Regions from separate parts of the Skermanella rosea genome, predicted to be linked through region 3. Evidence: predicted binding sites of a transcription regulator. Region 3 holds the regulator's gene; each other region holds the start of a gene.

Region 1 (7,807 bases), 2.2 Mb from region 3:
TGACCCACGGCCGCGACCTGGGCCTGATCAAGGTCGACCAGGGCCAGCTCGAGCAGGTCATCATCAATCTCGCCGTCAACGCCCGCGACGCCATGGCGGGCGGCGGGCGGCTGACCATCCAGACCAGCAACGTCTCGACCGACGGCCCGACCCGACGCGAGCACGAGGAGATGCCGCCCGGCGAATATGTCGCGATCGAGGTGTCGGATACCGGCATCGGCATCCCGAAGGAAAACATCGCCCGCATCTTCGAGCCGTTCTTCTCGACCAAGGAGGTCGGTTCCGGCACCGGCCTCGGCCTGTCCACCGTGTACGGCATCGTGCGCCAGACCGGCGGCTTCATCTTCGTCGACAGTGCCCCCGGCGAGGGCGCCAAGTTCACCATCTACCTGCCGCGCCACCAGTCGGCGAAGGCCGCCGGCGCCACGGCCGAAGCCGAGAGCGAGGCCCGGGAACGGTCGGCCGGGGACCTGACGGGGACCGGGACCATCCTGCTGGTCGAGGACGAGGACGCGGTGCGCGTGTTCAGCGCCCGGGCGCTCCGCAACAAGGGCTACCAGGTGCTGGAAGCCCGCAGCGGCGAGGCGGCCCTCAGCCTGCTGAACTCCGAGTCGAACCGGGTCGACCTGCTGGTCAGCGACGTGGTGATGCCGCACATGGACGGGCCCACGCTGATCCGGCACGTCCGCGACAAGCGTCCGGAAATGAAGGTGATCTTCATCTCCGGCTATACCGAGGACAAGTTCCGCGACCAGATCGACGCCGGCGAGCACATCCATTTCCTGCCCAAGCCGTTCAGTCTCAAGCAGCTTGCCGGCAAGGTGAAGGAGGTCCTGCGCGACGGGTGAAACGGGCCGCGGCCGCTTCCACAGATCGGGCTCCTCCGGACGGCTGCGGAATATGGAACGGGCAATTCGTTCTCTTTATGTTCTGATTGTCCCTTGGCAGGGAGGAACGGAAAGAGTACATTCTCTTCACGTTGCACTCCTGCCGACCGTATGAGAGAAGAGGGGCCCCAGCATGTCGTCCGCACCCTTGCGTTTGGTTGAAAGTCCCATGGATAAGCAAAAGGCACTAGACGCGGCCCTCGGTCAGATCGAACGCGCGTTCGGCAAGGGCTCCATCATGAAGCTCGGTGCCCGCGAGACCCCGACGGAGGCGGAGGTCGTCTCGACCGGCTCGCTCGGCCTGGATATCGCGCTCGGCATCGGCGGCCTGCCGCGCGGCCGCATCATCGAGATCTACGGCCCGGAAAGCTCGGGCAAGACCACGCTGGCCCTCCACGCCATCGCCCAGGCCCAGAAGAATGGCGGCACCTGCGCGTTCGTCGACGCGGAGCACGCGCTCGATCCGGGATATGCCCGCAAGCTGGGCGTCGACGTGGACGAGCTGCTGATCTCCCAGCCCGACGCGGGCGAGCAGGCGCTCGAGATCACCGACACGCTGGTCCGCTCGGGCGCCATCGACGTGCTGGTGGTCGACAGCGTCGCGGCCCTGGTGCCGCGCGCCGAGCTGGAGGGCGAGATGGGCGACAGCCATGTCGGCCTGCATGCCCGCCTGATGAGCCAGGCGCTCCGCAAGCTGACCGGCTCGATCTCCAAGTCGCACTGCACGGTGATCTTCATCAACCAGATCCGGCTGAAGATCGGCGTCATGTTCGGCAATCCGGAGACCACGACCGGCGGCAACGCGCTTAAGTTCTACGCCTCGGTCCGCCTCGACATCCGCCGCATCGGCGCGATCAAGGACAGGGAGAACGTGGTCGGCAACCAGACCCGCGTGAAGGTGGTCAAGAACAAGATGGCCCCGCCGTTCCGGGTGGTCGAGTTCGACATCATGTACGGCGAGGGCGTGTCCAAGGTCGGCGAGCTGCTCGATCTCGGCGTCCAGGCCAACGTGGTCGAGAAGTCCGGCTCCTGGTTCAGCTACGAGGGCCAGCGGATCGGCCAGGGCCGCGAGAACGCCAAGAACTTCCTGCGCCAGAACACGGAAGTGGCCGACGCGATCGAGGCCAAGATCCGCGCCAACGCCGGCCTGGTCGCCAACGCCATGATGGGCACGCCGGAAGCCGACGGCGAGGCCAGCAGCCCGGACTGATCCGCACCGCGCGATACCCTGCCCGGGGTATCGCGCACCGGAAAGCGAGCCGCGCGGGCCTTCGGGACCGCGCGGCTTTTCCGTTTGGGCATTCCCCGGGGCTTCGGTCGGGCATCGGTGGACATCGGCCCCACCGGCACGGTACAAGCAGGTAAACCCGTGTCGGCCGAAACCTTTGAACAGAAGACGGGCCGCACCATACCTGCGTCCTGGGAACCGAGCGCCATCATGCAGACCGCCAACGACATCCGCGCCACCTTCCTGAACTATTTCGCCAGTCAGGGTCACCAGATCGTCGAGTCCAGCCCGCTGGTGCCGCGCAACGACCCGACGCTGATGTTCACCAACGCCGGCATGGTGCAGTTCAAGAACGTCTTCACCGGGGCCGAGACCAGGCCCTATTCCCGGGCGACCACCAGCCAGAAATGCGTGCGCGCCGGCGGCAAGCACAACGACCTGGACAATGTCGGCTACACCGCCCGGCACCATACCTTCTTCGAGATGCTCGGCAATTTCTCGTTCGGCGACTACTTCAAGGAAGGCGCCATCGAGCATGCCTGGAACCTGATCACGAAGGAGTACGGGCTTCCGGCGGACAGGCTGCTGGTCACCGTCCACTCCTCGGACGAGGAGGCGGCCGCCCTGTGGCGGAAGATCGCCGGCCTGGACGACGGCAGGATCATCCGCATCCCGACCGACGACAACTTCTGGCGCATGGGCGACACCGGGCCGTGCGGCCCCTGCTCGGAGATCTTCTACGACCACGGCCCGGCGGTGGCCGGCGGGCCGCCGGGCAGCGCCGACCAGGACGGCGACCGCTTCATCGAGATCTGGAACCTCGTGTTCATGCAGTACGAGCAGGTGACGCCTGACCGGCGGATCGACCTGCCCAAGCCCTCGATCGACACCGGCATGGGCCTGGAACGGCTGGCGGCCGTGCTCCAGGGCAAGCATGACAACTACGACATCGACCTGCTGCGCACGCTGATCCTGGCCTCGGCCGACGCCACCAAGGTGGCCGCCGACGGCCCGCACGCCGTCTCGCACCGGGTCATCGCCGACCACCTGCGCTCGACCTCGTTCCTGATCGCCGACGGCGTCCTGCCGTCCAACGAGGGGCGCGGCTACGTCCTGCGCCGGATCATGCGCCGCGCCATGCGGCACGCGCACATCATCGGCTGCAAGGAACCCCTGATGTACCGGCTGGTCCCGGCGCTGGTCCAGCTCATGGGCACGCATTATCCGGAGCTGGTGCGGGCGCAGCCGCTGATCACCGAGACGCTGAAGCTGGAGGAGACCCGGTTCAAGCAGACGCTGGAGCGTGGCCTGCGCCTGCTGGACGAGGAGACCGCCGGCATTCCCGAAGGCGGATCGCTGCCCGGCGAGGTTGCGTTCAAGCTCTACGACACCTTCGGATTCCCGGTCGACCTGACCCAGGACGTGCTGCGCGGCCGCAACCGCACGGTGGACATCGACGGCTTCAACCAAGCCATGGGCCGGCAGAAGGCGGAGGCGCGCAAGGCCTGGGCCGGCTCCGGCGAGGCCGCGACCGAGACCCTGTGGTTCGAGCTGCGCGACGAACTGGGCGCCACCGAGTTCCTGGGCTACGACACCGAGGTGGCCGAGGGCAAGGTGCTGGCCCTGATCGTCGACGGCAAGCGGGTGGAGAAGGCCGAGGCCGGGGCCGACGTCCAGGTGATCGTCAACCAGACCCCCTTCTACGGCGAGTCCGGCGGCCAGGTCGGCGACAGCGGCGTGATGTTCACGGCCGAGGGCGCCGAGGTGCCGGTCTCCGATACCCAGAAGAAGCTGGGCGCGCTGTGGGTCCATCAGGCCAGGGTCGCCAAGGGCGCGGTCTCGGTCGGCGACGTGGTCGAGCTGCGGGTCGATACCGCCCGCCGCGCCGCGATCCGGGCGAACCATTCCGCGACCCACCTGCTGCACGAGGCGCTGCGCCGCCGGCTGGGCGGGCACGTCACCCAGAAGGGCTCGCTGGTGGCGCCGGAACGCCTGCGCTTCGATATCAGCCAGCCGGTGGGATTGACCGCCGAGGACATCGCCGTTGTCGAGGCGGAGGTCAACCGGCGGGTCCTGGGCAACAGTGACGTGGTCACGCGCCTGATGAGCCCGCAGGAAGCGGTCGAGCTGGGTGCCATGGCGCTGTTCGGCGAGAAGTACGGCGACGAGGTCCGGGTCGTCTCCATGGGCGGGCGGGACCCGGACGCCAACAAGGAGTTCTCGATCGAGCTGTGCGGCGGCACCCATGTCCGCCGCACCGGAGACATCGGCCTGTTCAAGATCGTCGGCGAGGGCGCGGTGGCCGCCGGCGTCCGCCGCGTGGAGGCGCTGACCGGCGCCGGCGCCGCGGCTTACCTCAACGAGCAGGAGCACCTGCTCCAGCAGACGGCCGCGGCCCTGAAGGCGACGCCGGCCGAGGTGCCGGCCCGCGTCGCGGCCCTGGTCGAGGAGCGACGCCGGCTGGAGCGGGAGCTTGCCGACCTTCGCCGACAGGTCGCCATGGGCGGCGGCGCCGGCCCTGCCGGCGGCGGCGAGAAGGAAGTCGCCGGCATCAAGTTCGCCGCGCGCGTGCTCGACGGCATGCCCGCCAAGGACCTGAAGCCGATGGCCGACGAGATGAAGAAGCAGGTCGGCTCGGGCGTGATCGCGCTGGTCGCGGTCAATGACGGCAAGGCGTCGCTGGTGGTCGCCGTGACCGAGGACCTGACCGGCCGCTTCAGCGCGGTCGAACTGGTCAAGGCGGGGGCGGCTGCGGTCGGCGGCAAGGGTGGCGGCGGCCGCCCCGACATGGCCCAGGCCGGCGGACCCGACGGCGCCAACGCCGGTGACGCCGTCGCGGCGATAGAGCAGGCCATGGCGGGAGCTGCCTGAGATGACCCCTCCTGAATCGAAGAAGTTCACCGGCACCGACAACTACGTCGCCACCGAGGACCTGCGGGTGGCGGTCAACGCCGCGGTGGCGCTCCAGCGCCCGCTGCTGGTCAAGGGCGAGCCCGGCACCGGCAAGACGATCCTGGCCGAGGAGATCGCGCGGGCGCTGGGCCGCCCGCTGATCCAATGGCATATCAAGTCCACGACCAAGGCTCAGCAGGGCCTGTACGAGTACGACGCCGTCAGCCGCCTGCGCGACAGCCAGCTGGGCGACGAGCGGGTTCGCGACATCGCGAACTACATCGTCAAGGGCAAGCTGTGGGAGGCGTTCGACGCGCCGGAGGCGCCGGTGCTCCTGATCGACGAGATCGACAAGGCGGACATCGAGTTCCCCAACGACCTGCTGCTCGAACTGGACCGGATGGAGTTCTTCGTCTACGAGACGCGGCAGGTGGTGAAGGCGCGCCGGCGTCCGGTCGTGATCATCACCTCGAACAACGAGAAGGAACTGCCGGACGCCTTCCTGCGCCGCTGCTTTTTCCATTATATCCGCTTCCCCGAGCCGGAGACGATGGCGCGCATCGTCGAGGTCCATTACCCCGGACTGAAGGGCGACCTGCTGCGGGAAGCGCTGACCCTGTTCTACGAGGTCCGCGAGACTCCCGGCCTCAAGAAAAAGCCCAGCACCTCGGAGCTGCTGGACTGGATCAAGCTGCTGATGGTCGAGGACGTGTCGCCGGAAACCCTGCGCACCCGCGACGCCAAGAAGCTGATCCCGCCGCTCCACGGCGCCCTGCTGAAGAACGAGCAGGACGTCCACCTGTTCGAGCGTCTAGCCTTCCTCAGCCGGCGCGAACGGGGAGGCGGCTGAAGGGAGAGGGCATACCTCGAAAGTTCGTGACGAATGCGGTCGTAACGGTTAGAGTCAGCCAGTGACTTCCGTCGGAAGATGCCCGCGACATGGAAAAGCCGGATGAAGCGCTTGTAATCCTCAATCGGCTTGAGCCGATGCTTTCCACCATCCTGGAACAGCAGGAACGCATTCTTTCGGAACAGGGCCGCATGTCCGCAGAGCTGGTCTGCATGAACCAGGAGTTGGTCCGCCTGTCAGCGGAACAGGGCCGCACGAACCAGGAGTTGACGCGCCTCGGGCAGGAGCAGGTCCGGATGTCCGACACCTTGATCCGGCTGGAAGCCCGGATGACCTCGGGGGAGGATCGCCTGCGGCGGATCGAGGAGCACCTGGACGTGGCGGAGTTGCGTGGCCGGGTCGAGGAGATCAGCCGCCGGCTTCCCACCAGCCTCGCCTACGTGCCGCCTCCCGCCCGCAAGGATCCGGGGAAATAAGGGCGGAATCATCGGGCCGAAACATGGCACTATGCGGGCCTGACCCATTCAGCCCGAAATTCACCGACGAGCCATGTTCACGACTTTCTTCTACGAGCTGCGCAAGGCGCAGGTGCCGGTATCCCTGAAGGAGTACTTGGCGCTGATGGAGGCGATGCGCCAAGGCATCGCCGACTACAGCGTCGAGGATTTCTATTATCTCTCCCGCACCTGCCTCGTGAAGGACGAGCGCAACCTGGACAAGTTCGACCAGGTGTTCGGCCATGTCTTCAAGGGGCTGGAGGGTACGGCCGAGGGGGGCGAGCCGGTCACCGCCGAGATTCCCGAGGAATGGCTGCGCAAGCTCGCCGAGAAGTACCTCACGGAGGAGGAGAAGCGGCAGATCCAGTCGCTCGGCGGCTGGGACAAGCTGATGGAGACGCTGGCCCAGCGGCTGGCGGAGCAGAAGGGGCGCCATCAGGGTGGCTCCAAATGGATCGGCACGGCCGGCACCTCGCCGTTCGGCGCCTACGGCTACAATCCCGAGGGTGTCCGCATCGGGCAGGAGGGCAGCCGCCATCGCCGGGCCGTGAAGGTTTGGGACAAGCGCGAGTTCAGGAACCTGGACGACACGGTCGAGCTGGGCACCCGCAACATCAAGGTGGCGTTGCGCCGGCTGCGCAAGTTCGCCCGCGAAGGTGCCGCGGAGGAACTGGACCTGCCCGACACGATCCGCTCGACCGCCCGGAATGCCGGTACGCTCGACCTCAAGATGGTCCGGGAGCGGCACAACAGCGTCAAGGTGCTGCTGTTCCTGGACGTCGGCGGCTCCATGGACGACCATATCCGGATCTGCGAGGAGCTGTTCTCGGCCGCGCGGGGCGAGTTCAAGCACCTGGAATATTTCTATTTCCACAATTGCGTCTACGAGGGCCTGTGGCGCGACAATCGCCGACGGCACGCCGAGCGCACGCCCACGTGGGACGTGCTGCACACCTATGGGGCGGACTACAAGCTTGTCTTCGTCGGTGATGCCGCGATGAGCCCCTACGAGATCGTCTATCCCGGCGGCAGTGTCGAGCATTGGAACGAGGAGGCCGGGCAGGTCTGGCTCCAGCGCCTGCTGAACACCTACAGCCGCTCGATCTGGCTCAATCCCTCCCCCGAAGCCTATTGGAGCTACACGGAGAGCACCCGCATCCTTCAGAGGCTGATGGGCGGGCGCATGTATCCGCTGACCATCGATGGGCTGGACGCCGGAATGCGCGAGCTGAGCCGATGACCGGCAGGGTGCCGGCCCGCGGGCGTGGCGGCGAAGTCACGGTGCGTAATCGTTTTCATGTCCGGCGCTCGGCTGAAATAGAAAGAACAGTTCATGCAATTGCCTGGAAAGTTATCGCAGTGATATCTTTCCCTTGCGAATGAGCGCAGGCGTGCGGACCTGCGGGACGCGGCATTCCGTTGGAATGATTGGCATATATCCGGTTCATCCCCC
Region 2 (7,807 bases), on a different replicon from region 3:
CGGACCTTCCGGCCAGGCCCGCCTTCCGGCCCGCCGAGCAATCAAGAAACGAGCATTGGATCTTCAAGCGAACGGCACCGCCAAGCACGGCGCGGTGACCGCACACCTGTATTTTGCCTCCGAACCGTCAAGGAGTTCACGATGCATACCCAAGATCGGAAGGCGCGCGTTTCCGCTCTTCCCGGCCTTGTCCCGGCCGGCTTCCCCGTCGCGGCATCGACCCCGTGACCAGCCCGACCCGCATCCTGCGCCGCCCCGCGCGGTGACCTCCCGGCAATTCACGGAGGGCAGGTGACCGACCAGACCCACGAAGCGGGATCCTGCCCGCACGGAGTTTCCAGGCCGGCGGGCGGGGTGGCGATGCTCGCCTCCGTCCTCATCGGTCTCGCGGCACTGCCGCTCCTGGCGACCGGAACGCCGCCGATCTTCGACTATCCGAACCATCTGGCGCGGGTCCATGTCCTGGCCCACCTGGACAGCGTCCCGGCCTTCTCGGCCAATTTCACGGCGGACAGCCTGCTGCTGCCCAATGTCCTGTCGGACCTCGTGCTGCTGGCGCTCGTGCCGGCGCTCGGGGTCGAACCGGCGGGCAAGGTGCTGCTCGGCCTGCTGCTGGTCCTGACCGTCACCGGCACCCTGGCGCTCGGTTCCGCGGCGACGGGCCGCCCCTCGGTCTGGCCGCTACTGGCAGCGGCCCTGGCCTGGAACGAGGTGATGCTCTGGGGCTTCCTGAACTACATGCTGGGAGTGGGGCTGCTGTTATGGGGGCTGGCGGCGTGGCTGCATCTCGGACGCCGGTCGCGCGGCGGCCAGCTCGCGGCGGGCGCCGTCTTCGCCCTGCTGCTGCTTCTGGCCCACATGGTGGCGTTCGGCCTGTTCGCCGTCGGCATCGCGGCCCTCGAGCTGGGCCGTGCCTGGACGGCGCGTCCCCGCGGGGTGCGTCCGGCGGCACGCCGCCTCGCAGCCTCGGCCGGCATCTTCGTTCCGGCCCTCGCGCTGTACCTGGCCGCGAGCCCGGCGAACGGCCTGCCGCTGGACCTCCGATTCGATTATACCGCTTGGCAGAAGCTGTCGCCCTTCACCCGCCTGCTGTCCACGGGCAACACGATGCTGGATACCGCGACCCTGGCGACGGCCTGCGCCGTGATCCTGATCCTGCTGGCGAGCCGGCGCGTCACCTTACACCCGGGGCTGGGCGGAGTGGCGGCGGTCTATGCCCTGATGGTGCTGGCGCTCCCCTACTCGGCCATGGGGTCCTACTTCCTGGACTCGCGGATAGCGCTTCCCGCCGCGCTGCTCCTGGTGGCAGCCCTGGCGCCCGCCCGGCCCGCTCCCGGGACGGCCCTGGTCTTCGTCCTCGGGCTGGTCCTGGCGACCGGCGCGCGCGGCGCACTGATGGCTCAGGACTGGGTCCGGCAGGACCGCAGCTTCGCCGCCGTGAGGCAGTCCCTGGACCGGCTGCCCGCCGGCGCGATCCTGGTCCCGGCGGAGGCGGCCCCGTTCGAGCTGGGCGACTGGTTCACGACCCGGCACGTGCGGCCCGCCCACGAGCACACGGCATCCTATGCGGTCCTGCAGCGGAACTCCGTCGTCGTCAACATCTTCGCCCGCGAAGGCCAGAACCCGCTGATCTTCACCCCGGCCGACCAGGGCCTGCTGGAACTCGCCGTCAACCCGATCGCCCGGGCCGAGACCGCGGACCAGGTGAGTGCGCTCGTCGATCAGGTGGACGGCGCGGTCGAGGGGAGCGGCGCCGGCGTCTACATCATCGTCTTCAACCGGGGCTGCGCCGGATGGCCCGACCGGCTTCCCGTCCGCGCCGTGGCCTGCGGCGCCCACCATGCCCTGATGCGCCTGCTGCCGCCCGGCGAGCGGGAACCCGGGACCGAGGAAATCGAGGCGGTGCGGAGCAGCTCATGACAGCGCCGCGCGGGAAACCGGACAAGCCGGCCCAGGCCGTTCCCACCGGACTGCTGGCGGCCGGCCTGACGGCGCTGATCGTCTGGCAGCTCCAGCGGTCGCTGCCGGGAGCCTTGCTGTGGGACTTCGGTTCGTTCATGGGGGCGGGACGCGCCGCGGCGGAGGGGCTCGACCCTTACGGGATCTATCCAGGGCTGACGTTCCGGGTCGAGATGCCCGGGTTCGAAAGCTGGAACCTTAACCTCAACCCGCCGGTCTCGCTGCTCCTGTTCCAGCCGCTCTCATATCTCGACCCGGCGGAAGCGTTACGGCTCTGGTGGGCGGTCACGGCGGTGGCATACGTCGCCCTGGTCACCCTGCTGGTCCGCCGCTACCGGCCGGAAGCCCCGCTGATGCCGGCGCTGGCGGCCTGTGCCGCGGCGGGTTTCTGGGACACGCTGGTGCTGGGGCAGATCTATGTGCCCCTGGCGCTCGCGGCGACCGGAGCCTGGCTGCTCCTGGAACGCGGCCGGCCGCTGGCGGCGGGGCTGCTGATCGGGGTGGTGGTCGCGGTCAAGCCGAACTTCCTGGTCTGGCCCGGGCTGCTGCTGCTGGCCGGGCATGCAAGGGCCGCCGTCGCCGCCGGGTGCTGCGCGGCCGTGCTGAGCCTGGTTCCGGCGGTGCTGTACGGGGCCGGCATCTACCGGCTCTGGCTCGACGCGATATCGCACGATGCCGACCGCGGCGCCTTCCTGACCAATGCGTCGCTGCCCGGGCTGTTCCTGCGGTCCGGGTACGGCACCGCCGGCCTGGCGGCGAGCCTCGTGCTGCTCGTCGGGCTCGCCGTCCGGGCACGCCGGCACCGGCCGGACCCCCTCCGAACGAGCGCCCTCGGCCTGCTGGGCGCCCTGGTCGCCTCGCCCCTGGCCTGGGTCCACTACAGCCTGTTCCTGCTTCCGCTGTTCTTCCGGCCGCCTTTGACCCCGGCGCTGGCTGTCGCGGCCTGTCTGCTGATCGTTCCGGTGCCGGTCCTGCTCGACCGGTTCATGTCCGCCCCGGGATGGCAGCAGGCCACGATCGGATCGGCCTATGCCTGGGCTCTTCTGCTCCTGATGGCGGACCAGTGGTTCCGGGACCGGAAATGACGCGGGGATCTCGCGTCGCCGACCGGTGCCATTCCTGCCCGGCGGGTCGTCCATGAAAAAAGACGGCCACCCCGAGGGGTGGCCTTGAGTCTAGGGAGGAAACGCCCAAAGAGGCGCATGCAGCATCGCTGCTGCAGTGCAAAAACTAATATACCGAGCCGCGCGAGGCAAGCGGCAATAATTCATTCCAGATGAGTTATTCCGTCATGCCACCTTGTTCGCCGCACCGGGTCAGGTCCCGCGGCGAGGCCGGAACCTCAGCGCTCCGCGGACGCGGCGACCTGCTCCTCGCCCCTCCCGTCACGCCAGTCCGCCAGCCCGGCCAGTTCGCCGTCCTGCTCCGCCGCGGTCGCCCGCGCCGGAGCGACGCGGTCGATGGCGGCCAGCCGATCGGGGAGGTCGAGCCGGGACATCTTCGCGATGAACCGCTTCCGGATCTCCCCGAGCGTCGCCGGCTGGCCGCCCATCCGGAAAAGGCCCGGATTTGCCCTGGCCTCCTTCGGAAACACCGAGGCGCCGACCCTGTCGGGCGTGCTTTCGGCAGCCTTGAGGAAGCGCGCCGTCCCGGCCACGCCGAAGACGTGGGCCAGATAGGTCTCGGTCTGCGTGACCGGGCGAGCCATCAGCTTCTGGAGACGCCGCCTGTTGTCGACCGTCAGCTCCGCGGCCAGGAAGGCACTCAGCCTGACATCCTCGCGCAGCGCCAGGATCTGCTCGCGGATCCGGGGATCGTCGACGACGGGTTCGCCCAGCGGTCCTCTGCGGATATGCCTGGCGAGATGGCCCAGGCCGTATTTCCGCCCGTGGGTCCGGACCTTGGACAGCCAGGTCGCCTCGATGAACTGGTAGAGTCCGGTCGCAGAGCTCGTCGATGCCCTGGCCGTGGCGTCGAGGCTGGACTCCAGGCTGGCTATGGCGCGCATCAGGCGCGCGGGCGCGCCGACCCTGGCGGCGGCCTCGTCGATCACCGCCAGGGTTCCGGCCCTGCGGTTGAGGCGCGCGACGAGGCTCCCGATGCCGGACGCGTCCGGCTCGCCGAGCCCGACCGGCGGATCGTCGGGGTCTTCGCCGAACTCGAAGGCGGCGATCTCCGGCCCGCCCGCCTCCGCCAGAATGTCGTCGAGCGTCCTGGCCTGGCCGGAACCCTCCGCCGACCCGGCCTGCCCATCCCGGTCCGGCAGGGACATCCCGCCGATCTGCAGGGCGGCACCCAGGACGACGCCCAGGACGACCAGCCCCAGGGCGGCCCGCCGGACATAGGCCATCAGGAGATCCGACGCGCGATCGCCCACCGCCGTGCGGATCATTCCCGTGCCCAGCGGTCGCGCGACGAGTTCCCCGATGGCTTGGCCGGTCCTCTTCATGATGCTTCCTCCGTCGTCGGGCCGGCCCTGCCCGCGGGCCGCCCCGGGCATGGGACGGCGCGGACGGCGGCATGATCAGGCGTCCAGGATGTTCATGATTTGTTCTAGTTGCGGGAACCTTACAGGGACTTCTCCGGTCCGGCAACTATCCGGATGGGATAGGATCGCGGCATGGTCCCCGCGATGTCGCGCCGATCCGGCGCTACCCCCAATGAGCGGCCGGCCGGCCGGTGCCCTACCCTGCAAAGCGGGAACAAAATGAGTACATAAGGTGCATTCTGAATTTGGGAGCGCTGCAATGTCCTCATCCCCGTCAAGGTTGGCCGAGACCACTCCGGACCGCCGGAAAGCCCTTGACGCCGCCCTGACCCAGATCGAACGCTCGTTCGGCAAGGGCGCCATCATGAAGCTCGGGGGCGGCGCCGAGATGCCCGCGGTGGAGGCGATCTCCACCGGTTCGCTGGGGCTCGACATCGCGCTCGGCATCGGTGGCGTGCCCAAGGGGCGCATCATCGAGATCTACGGCCCGGAAAGCTCGGGCAAGACGACGCTCACGCTGCATGTCATCGCCCAGGCCCAGAAGAGTGGCGGCATCTGCGCCTTCGTCGACGCGGAGCATGCCCTGGATCCCGCCTATGCCCGCAAGCTGGGCGTCGACGTGGACGAGCTGCTGATCTCCCAGCCCGACGCGGGCGAGCAGGCGCTGGAAATCGTCGATACGCTGGTGCGCTCGGGCGCCATCGACGTGCTGGTGGTCGACAGCGTCGCGGCCCTGGTGCCGCGCGCCGAGCTGGAAGGCGAGATGGGCGACAGCCATGTCGGCCGCCACGCGCGTCTGATGAGCCAGGCGCTCCGCAAGCTGACCGGCTCGATCTCCAAATCCAACTGCACCGTGATCTTCATCAACCAGATCCGGCTGAAGATCGGCGTCATGTTCGGCAATCCGGAGACCACCACCGGCGGCAACGCGCTGAAGTTCTACGCCTCCCAGCGTCTCGACATCCGCCGCATCGGCGCGATCAAGGACAGGGAGAACGTGGTCGGCAACCAGACCCGCGTGAAGGTGGTCAAGAACAAGATGGCCCCGCCGTTCCGGGTGGTCGAGTTCGACATCATGTACGGCGAGGGCATCTCCAAGACGGGAGAGCTCCTGGATCTGGGCGTGCAGGCCGGGGTCGTCGAGAAGTCCGGTTCCTGGTTCAGCTACGGCGGCCAGCGGATCGGGCAAGGCAAGGAGAACGCCCGGACCTTCCTGAAATCCAACCCGGACATGGCGGACGTGATCGAGTCGAAGATCCGGGAGAACGCCGGGCTCGTCGCGGGTGCGATGATGGGGTCCCCGGACGGCGACGGCGAGGCGGCCGACGATCAGGCCGCTCCGTAAGGGTTTCCGGCGGGAAAGGGCGGGTTGCCGGCCCTTTCCCGCGGCCCGTCAGATCACGTTTCGCGCCACGTGACGCCATACCTTCGATCCGTTCGCCGGCATCGGCCGGCCCGCCGCCAGGCGTTCCGCCGGCAGGCTGATATGGACCGTCTTGCCGCTGTCGGACCTGCTCTCGACCTCGAGGCTGCCGCCGTGCCGCTCGACCAGGACGCTGGAAATGAAGAGTCCCAGGGCGTTGCCCCGGTACGGCCGGGCCGTCACGCTCCCGAGGCGGTAGAGGGGATGCAGGAGGGAGGGAGCGAAGTCGTCGGCGTTTCCGGGTCCGGCATCCTCGACCCTGATTTCAAGGGCGGTTTCGGTCCTGCTGACCTTGACGGCGATATGGCCGTGCTTCGGCGAAGAGTCGACCGCGTTCCCCAGGACATAGGTCAGCACCTGCGTCAGGCGGTGCCGGTCCGCCGACAGCACGGGCAGAGGGCTGGGCAGGTCGAGCGTCAGTTTGTGCCGGGGTTCCCGTTGCGACGCCCGGACCGATCGGATCGCTTCGTCGAGGATCGCCGCCAGGACGACCGTCTCCTCGTGGAACTCGACCTGTTCGGACTCCAGCCGGGCCATCTCAAGGATGTCGTTGATCGATCCGGCCAGCTGCCGGCCGCCGCTGTCGATGATCGCGGTGATTTCCCCGGCATGGGCGCTCGGCGGTGCGAGGGCGGCGTCCTTCAGGGCCTCGCCAACTCCCAGCAGGGAGGCGAGAGGGGACCGCAGCTCCTGGCCGATATGGGCCAGGAATCGGGATTTCGCCTGGCTTGCCGCCTCGGCCGCATCGCGGGCGGCGCTCAATTCGCTCTCGCGCCGCATCCGATCGGTGATGTCGAAGACGCACCCGGCGAGATGGACCGGCCGTTCGCCGGCATCCCGCCCGGCCTGGGCGGTGACCCGGATCCAGCGCCAGTCTCCGGCCGCCTGCCGGACACGGAACTCGGCGTCGTACGGTTCCCGTTCGGCCAGGTGGCGCCGCAGGACCTCCCCTGCCCTTTCCCGGTCGTCGGGATGGAGCAGGCCCTCGAACGTGATGCCCGGGACCGGCTCGTCCCCCGGTTCCATCCCGAGCATGCGCTTCAGCAGCGGCGACCAGTAAAGCGTGCCCTTGGCGATATCCCATTCCCAGAAACCTATGCCGGCCCCCTGCATCGCCGATGCGAGCCGTTCCCCGTCTTCCGACGGGCGTTCCTCCGTCCGTTTCCGCTTGACGGCGAGGCCGGCCAGCGTCGCGAAGCGCCGGGCCAGGGCGGCTTCGGCCCCGCTCGGGCCACGGGCCTCCTCGTGGTGGACGACGAGGAACCCGTGGACCGCCCCGCCGCGTCCCAAGGGAAAGGTCCAGCAGGACCTTATGCCGTGGGCAAGGGCGATCGCGACGAACCCGCGCCACGCCGGATCGGAGGCGGCGTCGCTGGTCAGCACCACTTCTTCCGCCTCGCCGGCGTCGCGCGACCTGTCGGGCAAGGCGATGGGCATCGAACCGACCGCCGCCCCGAACCGCAGGACACCGCCATCGGGTTCGGCGAGCAGAATGGAGCAGCGCGCCCCCTCGAACAGGGCATCCGACGAGCGGCAGACGCGGTCGAGGATGCCGTCCAGACCGTCTCCCCGGGCGATGGCGTCCAGGACCGCTTCCTCGCTCTCGGCCAGGACATGCTCTCGCTCCAGCCGGGCGGGCGGCCGGCCAGCGGGACCCGGTCCGCCGCCATGATCGCCAGGCCAGACGAACTCGACCCGGGCGGACCCAAGGCTCGGACCCACGAGAGCGCCGGCAAGGCGGGTCCACACCGGATCGGAACATCTTCCCGCCGCCGTCGCGCCTTCGGCCGGGAGAGCCGCCGACACCCAGGGCTGTTCAGTTCTCCCCGTTGCGCGCCTGACTCGCGCGCAGCGAGTCCTGGCGGGGTGTGAAGCAGCGTAGAAAGAGTCTACCATCTCGCGCGAATGTGTGAATCCTTGCTCGGCAATTCCTGGAC
Region 3 (7,807 bases):
CCAGCGCGAAGCCGCGCGCAGCGACGGCCGGAAGCCATTGCGCCAGCGCGTCGACCGTGGCGTCGTGCGGGTGGCCGATCGCGACGGCGTAGCCCTGCCGCCTGGCCACGGCCTCGACCTTCGCGAGGCTGGCCCGCACCGACGCGGGGCTCATGTCGTGGTCCAGGAAGACATCCCGGCCGACGGTCGGCACCTGCAGTTCGCGGGCGATGCCGGAGGCGACGCTACGCGTCGTGGTGCGGCTGTCCAGGAACATCAGCCCGCGCCGGTGAAGCTCCGACAGGACGGTACGCATGCCCGGCCGGTCCTCGGTGAACCGGCTGCCCATGTGGTTGTTGATGCCGATATACCCGTCGAACGCCTTCAGGCCCTGTTCGAGCCGCCGCAGCAGCTCTCCGCTGCCGGCGCTCACCGTCATGGCGCCCGGCCCGGGATCTATGTCGCCGCCCTGGGGCTCCATCGGGATATGGACCATCAACTCGTGCCCGGCCGCGCGGGCCGCCCGGGTCTGCCGGGGCAGGTCGTTGGCATAGGGCAGCCACGCCAGGGTCAGCGGCCCCGGCAGCCCGACGACGCGGGCGCTCCTCTTGCGGTCGAGCCCCATGTCGTCGATCACGATCGCGATCATCGGACCCGAATGGGGCACCGTGAACGGCAGGGCGTTCTTCAGCCACGCGGGCGTCCCGGGAGCCACCTGGGCGGGCGGCACGGCGGGCGCCATGGGCGGCGGCAGCACGGAGGCCAGGATGGCCGGCGCCGGAACCGGCTTGACCGCCTGGGCCGGCGGCGGGGACTCGGGCGGAACGGCCTCCGCGGGCGTGGAAAGACGGGGAGGTTCGACCGGCGGCGTCTCGATCCGCGGAGCGGTCGGACGCACCGGCGCGGGACGGACGGTCGCGACCTGTGCCGGGGGGCGCTCCGGCTCGTGGCGGTACACGAAGCCGAATATCGCGCCGGCTCCGAACGTGGCGGCGATCGCCGCGGCGGCCAGGGCCACCGGCCTGATGCGGCCGCCGAGCGCCCTCAGCGCGACTCCCCTGGGCAGGGATCTCGGCCGGGCGCGCCGCGGTTTCGACGGTTTGGACTTGGAAGAGGCCATGGGTCAGGCGCAATGCTCCGCCGACGTGGGTGTCGCCAGCGATTCGAGGATGGGACAGTCCGGTCGATCGTCGCCGTGGCAACGGTCCACCAGCGTGAGCAGCGATTCGCGGATGCTGCGCAGTTCGGCGATCTTCGCGTCGATCTCCGCGATGTGGCCGCGCGCGAGGGCCTTCACGTCGGCGCTGGCCCGGCTGCGGTCGCGCCACAGGGCCAGCAGGCTGCCGACGTCCCGGACGGAGAACCCCAGTGATCGGGCATGCGACACGAAGCGCAGGGTCTGGACCTCCTCCTCCGTGTAGACGCGATAACCGTTGGAGCTTCGGCCTGCCGACGAGATCAGGCCGATGCTCTCGTAATAGCGGATCGTCTTGGCCGGTACGCCCGACCGTTTCGAAGCCGTTCCGATGTTCATTGACCAGGTTCCCCATTCGACAGCGCGTTACGATCGGTCGTGATCGTTAACGGATCGTTACTCCACGGAGCTTGCCCATGCGTCCCGTGCCACATCCCGATATGGGGCTTCCAGTGGTGGGAAGGTCAAGGCCCAACCCCATGAACCCCGCCCTATGATCCCTGCCGCGGCCCAAGCGGCGCGCTGGAAATCCGCGGGCGCGCCTTGTAGGGTATCGGCTCACTGTTTCCCATTTGTTTGCCGCGGATTGCCGCATGCTGCTGCTGATCGACAATTATGACAGTTTCACCTACAACCTCGTCCATTTCCTGGGGGAACTGGGCGCCGAGATCGTGGTGAAGCGCAACGACGCACTGACGGTGGCACAGGCGCTCGATCTGCGCCCCGACGGCATCGTGCTGTCTCCCGGTCCCTGCGACCCCGACAGGGCCGGCATCTGCCTGGACATGATCGCCGCCGCCGCCGAACGGCACTTGCCGCTGCTGGGCGTCTGCCTGGGCCATCAGGCCATCGGGCAGGCGTTCGGCGGGCACGTGGTCCGGGCGCCGGCGCCGATGCACGGCAAGATCAGCATGATGAGCCATTCCGGAGAGAGCGTGCTGGCGGGATTGCCCTCGCCCTTCCCGGCGACCCGCTACCATTCCCTGATCGTCGAGCGCGAGACCCTGCCCGACTCGCTCAAGGTGACGGCGGAGAGCGAGGACGGCCTGATCATGGGCCTGATGCACCGCGAGCTGCCAATCCACGGCGTGCAGTTCCACCCGGAAAGCATCGCGTCCGAGAACGGCCACGCGCTGCTGGCGAACTTCGTCCGGATGACCGGCGCCCCGGCGGAGCACGCGGCATGACGGCCGACATGTCGGACATGAAGGCGATCCTGGCCGGCGTTGCCGCAGGCCGGCGCCTCGGCGAGTCGGAGGCCGAGCTCGCCTTCGACATCATCATGTCGGGCAACGCGACGCCGGCGCAGATGGGCGGCTTCCTGATGGCGCTTCGGGTGCGCGGCGAGACGGTGGAGGAGATCACCGGCGCCGCCCGCACCATGCGGGCCAAGGCGGTGCCGATCAAGGCCCCTCCCGGAACGATCGACACCTGCGGCACGGGCGGCGACGCGTCCGGCACCTACAACATCTCGACCGCGACGGCCCTGGTGGTGGCATCCTGCGGCGTCCCGGTCGCCAAGCACGGCAACCGTGCGGCGTCGAGCAAGTCCGGCGCCGCCGACGTGCTGACCGCGCTGGGCGTCGACATCGAGTGCGAGATGGCCCTGGTGCAGCGGGCGCTCGACGAGATCGGCATCTGCTTCCTGATGGCGCCGAGGCACCATACGGCCATGCGCAACGTGGCGGGAACGCGGGTCGAGTTGGGAACCCGGACGATCTTCAACCTGATGGGGCCGCTGTCGAACCCGGCGGGCGCCAAGCGCCAGCTTCTCGGCGTCTTCTCCAAGGAATGGCTGGAGCCGATCGCCCAGGTCCTGGCCCGGCTGGGATCGGAAACCGCCTGGGTCGTCCACGGCTCCGATGGGTTGGACGAACTGACCACCACCGGCGCCTCCCATGTGGCGCAGCTGAAGGACGGCGTGGTCACCCGGTTCGACATCGATCCGTCGCAGGCCGGGCTGCTGCTGTCCAGTCCCTCCGACCTTAAGGGCGGCGACGCCGCGACGAACGCCGAGGCGCTGAACGCGGTCCTGGCCGGCGCCCACGGGGCCTACCGCGACATCGTGCTGCTGAACAGCGCGGCGGCCCTGCTGGTCGCCGGCAAGGCCCCGGACCTGGCCGGAGCCGTTGCCCTGGGCCGGGACGCCATCGACAGTGGCCGCGCACGGACCGTGCTCGACCGCCTGATCGCCATCACCAACAGCGGAGGCTCGGCATGAGCGACGTCCTCACCCGCATCTGTGCCGACAAGCGCGCCCATGTGGCGGCGCGGCGCGCCGAGCGCAGTTTCGCCGAGATCGACCGCGCCGCCCTGAAGGCCGACCCGCCGCGGGGCTTCACGGCATCCCTGCGCCGGAAGCTGGCCTCGGGAGACTATGGCCTGATCGCAGAAATCAAGCGAGCATCACCGAGCAAAGGGTTGATCCGGCAGGATTTCAACCCGGCGGAGCTGGCGCGGGCCTATCAGGCCGGCGGGGCCGCGTGCCTGTCCGTGCTGACCGACATCCCCTATTTCCAGGGCCAGGATTCATTCCTGGTGGAAGCCCGTGCGGCTTGCGAATTACCGTGTCTTCGCAAGGACTTCATGCTTGATCCTTATCAGGTGGTTGAAGCGCGGGCACTGGGGGCCGACTGCATCCTGCTGATCATGGCCGCCCTTGACGACGCGACGGCCCGCGAGTTGGCCGAGGTGGCGGCTCGCTACGGCATGGACGTCCTGGTGGAGGTCCACGACGGCGTGGAACTCGACCGCGCACTTGATCTTCCATGTGAACTGATCGGCATCAATAACAGGAATCTCAAGACGTTGACGGTCGATCTTGCCGTCACGGAGGAACTGGCGGCACGTGTTCCCGCGGACCGCCTGCTGGTCAGCGAGAGCGGTCTCTACGGGCCCGAGGACCTGGAGCGGATGGACAGGGCCGGCGCCCGCTGCTTCCTGGTCGGCGAGAGCCTGATGCGCCAGTCCGATGTGACGGAGGCCACCCGGTCCCTGCTGACCCGCCGGGCCGCCGCATGACCGGCGGCTTCACGCATTTCGACGCCGAGGGACGCGCCGTGATGGTCGACGTCTCCGACAAGGACGAGACGGAGCGGACGGCGACCGCCACCGGGTCGGTCTTCATGGCGGCGGAGACCCTGGCCCTGATCCTGTCCGGCGGGGTGGAGAAGGGCGACGTGCTGTCCGTCGCGCGGCTCGCCGGGATCATGGCGGCCAAGCGGACGCCCGACCTGATCCCGCTCTGCCACCCGCTGGCGCTGACCTCGGTCAAGCTGGACCTGACCTGCGACCCCGGCCGCAACGCCGTGGACATCACGGCGACCTGCAAGCTGAAGGGCCGCACCGGCGTCGAGATGGAGGCCCTGACGGCCGTGTCGGTCGCGGCTCTCACCGTCTACGACATGTGCAAGGCGGTGGACCGCGCCATGACCATCGGCGACGTGCGGCTGGCCCATAAGGCGGGCGGAAAGAGCGGCGAGTACGGGACTCCGCGATGATCTCCGTCGCCGAAGCACGGTCCCGCGTCCTCGCCGCCTTGTCGCCACTGCCGGCCGAACTGGTCGGACTGACCGAGGCGCTCGGCCGCGTGACGGCGGAGGACGTGACCGCCCGGCTCACCCAGCCGCCGGTCTCCATGTCGGCGATGGACGGCTATGCGGTGCGGTGCGCCGACGTGGCGCAGATCCCCGCGAAGCTGCGCCGCATCGGGGAAGCTCCGGCCGGAAACGCCTTCAGGGGGCATGTCGGTCCGGGAGAGGCGGTCAGGATCTTCACGGGCGCGCCGATGCCCGACGGGGCCGACGCCGTCGTCATGCAGGAGGACACCGAGTCGGACGGCGCCACGGTCACCGTCCTCCGGTCGGTCGGTCGCCACCGGCATGTCCGGCTGGCGGGGATCGATTTCCGGCAGGGGCAAGTCGGTATACCGGCCGGACGCATGCTCACGGCGCGGGACATCGGGCTTGCCGCCGCGATGAACTGGCCCTGGCTCCGCGTCCGCCGCCGCCCCCGGGTCGCGATCCTGGCGACGGGCGACGAGATCGTGCTTCCCGGGGAGGCTCTCGGGCCGGGCCAGATCGTCAGCTCGAACGCCTTCGCCCTGGCCGGCCTGATCACGGCCTGCGGCGGCGTTCCGGTCAATCTGGGCGTGGCCCTGGACACGCCGGAGTCGCTGGCCCGACTCGTCGCGGGTGCCGAGCGGGCGGACATCCTGGTCACGTCCGGCGGGGCCTCGGCGGGCGAGTATGATCTCGTGCGCGCCGTGCTGGGCGACCGCGGCATGGACCTGGATTTCTACAAGATCGCCATGCGGCCGGGCAAACCGCTGATGTTCGGCCGGCTGGGCGATGTGCCGGTCCTGGGCCTGCCCGGCAATCCGGTGTCGAGCCAGGTCTGCGCCATCCTGTTCCTCAGGCCGGCGCTCCGCCGCCTGCTCGGGCTTCCGGCGGAGGAAGGATCGCGCCGCACCGCAGTCCTGGGGCGTCCCGTCAAGCAGAACGACCAGCGCGAAGATTACCTGAGGGCATCGCTGAGTATCGGCCCGGACGGCGAACTGGTCGCCAACCCCTTCGAATCGCAGGACAGTTCGCTGCTGACGGTGCTTGCCCGGGCCGACTGCCTGGTGGTCCGCCCGCCCTTCGCGCCGGCCGCATCGGCCGGCGACACTGTCGAATTTCTTCCCCTGGGCGGCGGAGTCCTGAGTCTTTAGGTGACCGGACCTGCCGGACAAGGGTAAAAATGTTCAGCGAATGCTTGACGCCTTCCGCGAACCAAACTAGAACATAGATTGATGTTTTTGTTTTGTTCTGGACCGGTTGGTCCCGCGCGCAGGGGGCGTAGATGCTGACACGTAAACAATACGAGCTTCTGCTCTTCATCAACGACCGGCTGGGCGAAGGCGGGGTCTCGCCCTCGTTCGACGAGATGAAGGATGCCCTGGGATTGAAGTCGAAGTCGGGTATCCACCGGCTGATCACCGGGCTGGAGGAGCGCGGTTTCATCCGTCGCCTGCCCCACCGTGCCCGCGCGCTCGAGGTGCTCCGGCTGCCGGAAGGTGCGGAAGCCGGTGCGGCCCGCCAGCAGCAGCGCGCGCCCGACCGCCCGAAGTTCCAGCCCAACGTCATCAAGGGCGATTTCACCGGCGCCCTGGCCGGCCGCGAGGCCAGCACCGAGGCCGAGGCGATCCAGCTTCCGCTCTACGGTCGGATCGCTGCCGGTACGCCGATCGAGGCGCTGCGCGACAACAGCGCCATGATCAACGTCCCGGCGACGATGCTGCCCCCCGGTGACCACTACGCGCTGGAAGTCGCCGGTGACAGCATGGTCGAGGCCGGCATCCTGGACGGCGACACGGTCATCATCAACCGGTGCGACATGGCCGACAGCGGCACGATCGTCGTGGCGCTGATCGACGAGCACGAGGTGACCTTGAAGCGCCTTCGGCGCAAGGGCCAGACCGTGGCGCTGGAACCGGCGAACCCGGCCTTCGAGACCCGCATCTTCGGTGCCGACCGGGTGCGCGTCCAGGGCCGCCTGGTGGGCCTGCTGCGGCGTTACTGAAGCGAAGTCGTCAGGTCGCCGCCGTGAGGGGCGGATTGGGGAGCCTTGCGAGGCTCTACGGTCCGCCCTTTTCGTTTACGAATGCGCGGTAGTCTGGTCCGCGATACGCCACTCCGGGCGGACGATGCTGACTGGACCGCTTCATGGAAGTTTCCCGACTCTTCCGGATCTATCAGGAGCATGTCGAGGACCAGATCGAAGGCTGGTTCTACAATCATGACATCCTGCTGTTTTGGTTGATCGACTTCATCCAGAAGCAAGGCGGATTCCGCGGCGACACCTGCGAGCTTGGGATCTACAAGGGGAAGTCCGCGGTCGCGCTCGGCCTGCTGGCGCGCGCCGACGAGACCGTGTTCTGCTTCGACGCCTTCCATGAGGTTTCCCGGGCCGTGGCCGAAGCGAACATCCTCCGGTGCTGTCCGGAACTCGGAAGCAGGCTGGTATGCGTCGCCACGGATCTCCGGCAACTGGAGGGACCTCCTGACATGGTCGAGCGAGGCAGCCTCCGCTTCCTCCACCTGGATGCCGTCCATGACCATCCCTCGGTCCTGAACGACCTGAACAACTTCGCGCCCCTGCTCACGGGTCAGGGCGTGGTCGCCTTGGACGACTGCTTCGATCCGGAATGGCCGGGCGTTCCCACGGCCATGGCGGAATTCTGCCTGTCGCCGGAAGGCCGCCACATCCGCCCCTTCGCCGCCTCGCGAGCCAAGATGTACCTGTGTGTGCGCCACATGGTTCGGACGTACCAGCGCTGCATCGTCACGAGCGGGTTGATCAGCGACATGTCGCTGGAGCGTGTCCTGGACGGATCGGTGCTGCGCTGCTTCACCAACTGGCCGGTACCGCCCGAAACTCTGCTGAAGCAGCTTGATGCAGACTAACCAAAAGCCCCCGGAAACCGTTGGTCTCCGGGGGCTTTTTTGGTGAGCGCGCTGGGGTTCGAACCCAGGACCTACTGATTAAAAGTCAGTTGCTCTACCAGCTGAGCTACACGCTCTCAGGGTCGGGGCGGAACATAGGGGCCGGGACCCTTCCGGTCAACCTGCATTTACCCTGATCCGCCCGGAG

Evidence for each region. Region 3 encodes LexA, which represses DNA repair genes until DNA is damaged. Its sites were predicted from a motif close to ATGTTCTANTTTGGTTC; they were not measured.
Region 1: the regulator LexA is predicted to act here: its motif matches at 915-931, upstream of recA (recombinase RecA).
Region 2: the regulator LexA is predicted to act here: its motif matches at 4,660-4,676, upstream of recA (recombinase RecA).

What each region holds. Positions count from the first base shown of each region.
Region 1 covers NZ_CP086111.1:482,274-490,080, forward strand. Annotated here, with positions in the region: gene JL101_RS02270 (ATP-binding protein) at 1-848, shown strand, start outside; gene recA (recombinase RecA) at 1,021-2,097, shown strand; gene alaS (alanine--tRNA ligase) at 2,326-4,986, shown strand; gene JL101_RS02285 (AAA family ATPase) at 4,988-5,857, shown strand; gene JL101_RS02290 (hypothetical protein) at 5,995-6,333, shown strand; gene JL101_RS02295 (vWA domain-containing protein) at 6,407-7,594, shown strand.
Region 2 covers NZ_CP086113.1:462,419-470,225, reverse strand. Annotated here, with positions in the region: gene JL101_RS33410 (hypothetical protein) at 292-1,920, shown strand; gene JL101_RS33405 (glycosyltransferase family 87 protein) at 1,917-3,044, shown strand; gene JL101_RS33400 (lysozyme family protein) at 3,302-4,408, opposite strand; gene recA (recombinase RecA) at 4,707-5,792, shown strand; gene JL101_RS33390 (sensor histidine kinase) at 5,841-7,619, opposite strand.
Region 3 covers NZ_CP086111.1:2,643,694-2,651,500, reverse strand. Annotated here, with positions in the region: gene JL101_RS12180 (divergent polysaccharide deacetylase family protein) at 1-1,099, opposite strand, end outside; gene cueR (Cu(I)-responsive transcriptional regulator) at 1,103-1,513, opposite strand; gene JL101_RS12170 (anthranilate synthase component II) at 1,768-2,361, shown strand; gene trpD (anthranilate phosphoribosyltransferase) at 2,358-3,395, shown strand; gene trpC (indole-3-glycerol phosphate synthase TrpC) at 3,392-4,195, shown strand; gene moaC (cyclic pyranopterin monophosphate synthase MoaC) at 4,192-4,674, shown strand; gene JL101_RS12150 (molybdopterin molybdotransferase MoeA) at 4,671-5,885, shown strand; gene lexA (transcriptional repressor LexA) at 6,017-6,736, shown strand; gene JL101_RS12140 (class I SAM-dependent methyltransferase) at 6,880-7,620, shown strand; tRNA gene JL101_RS12135 (tRNA-Lys) at 7,661-7,736, opposite strand.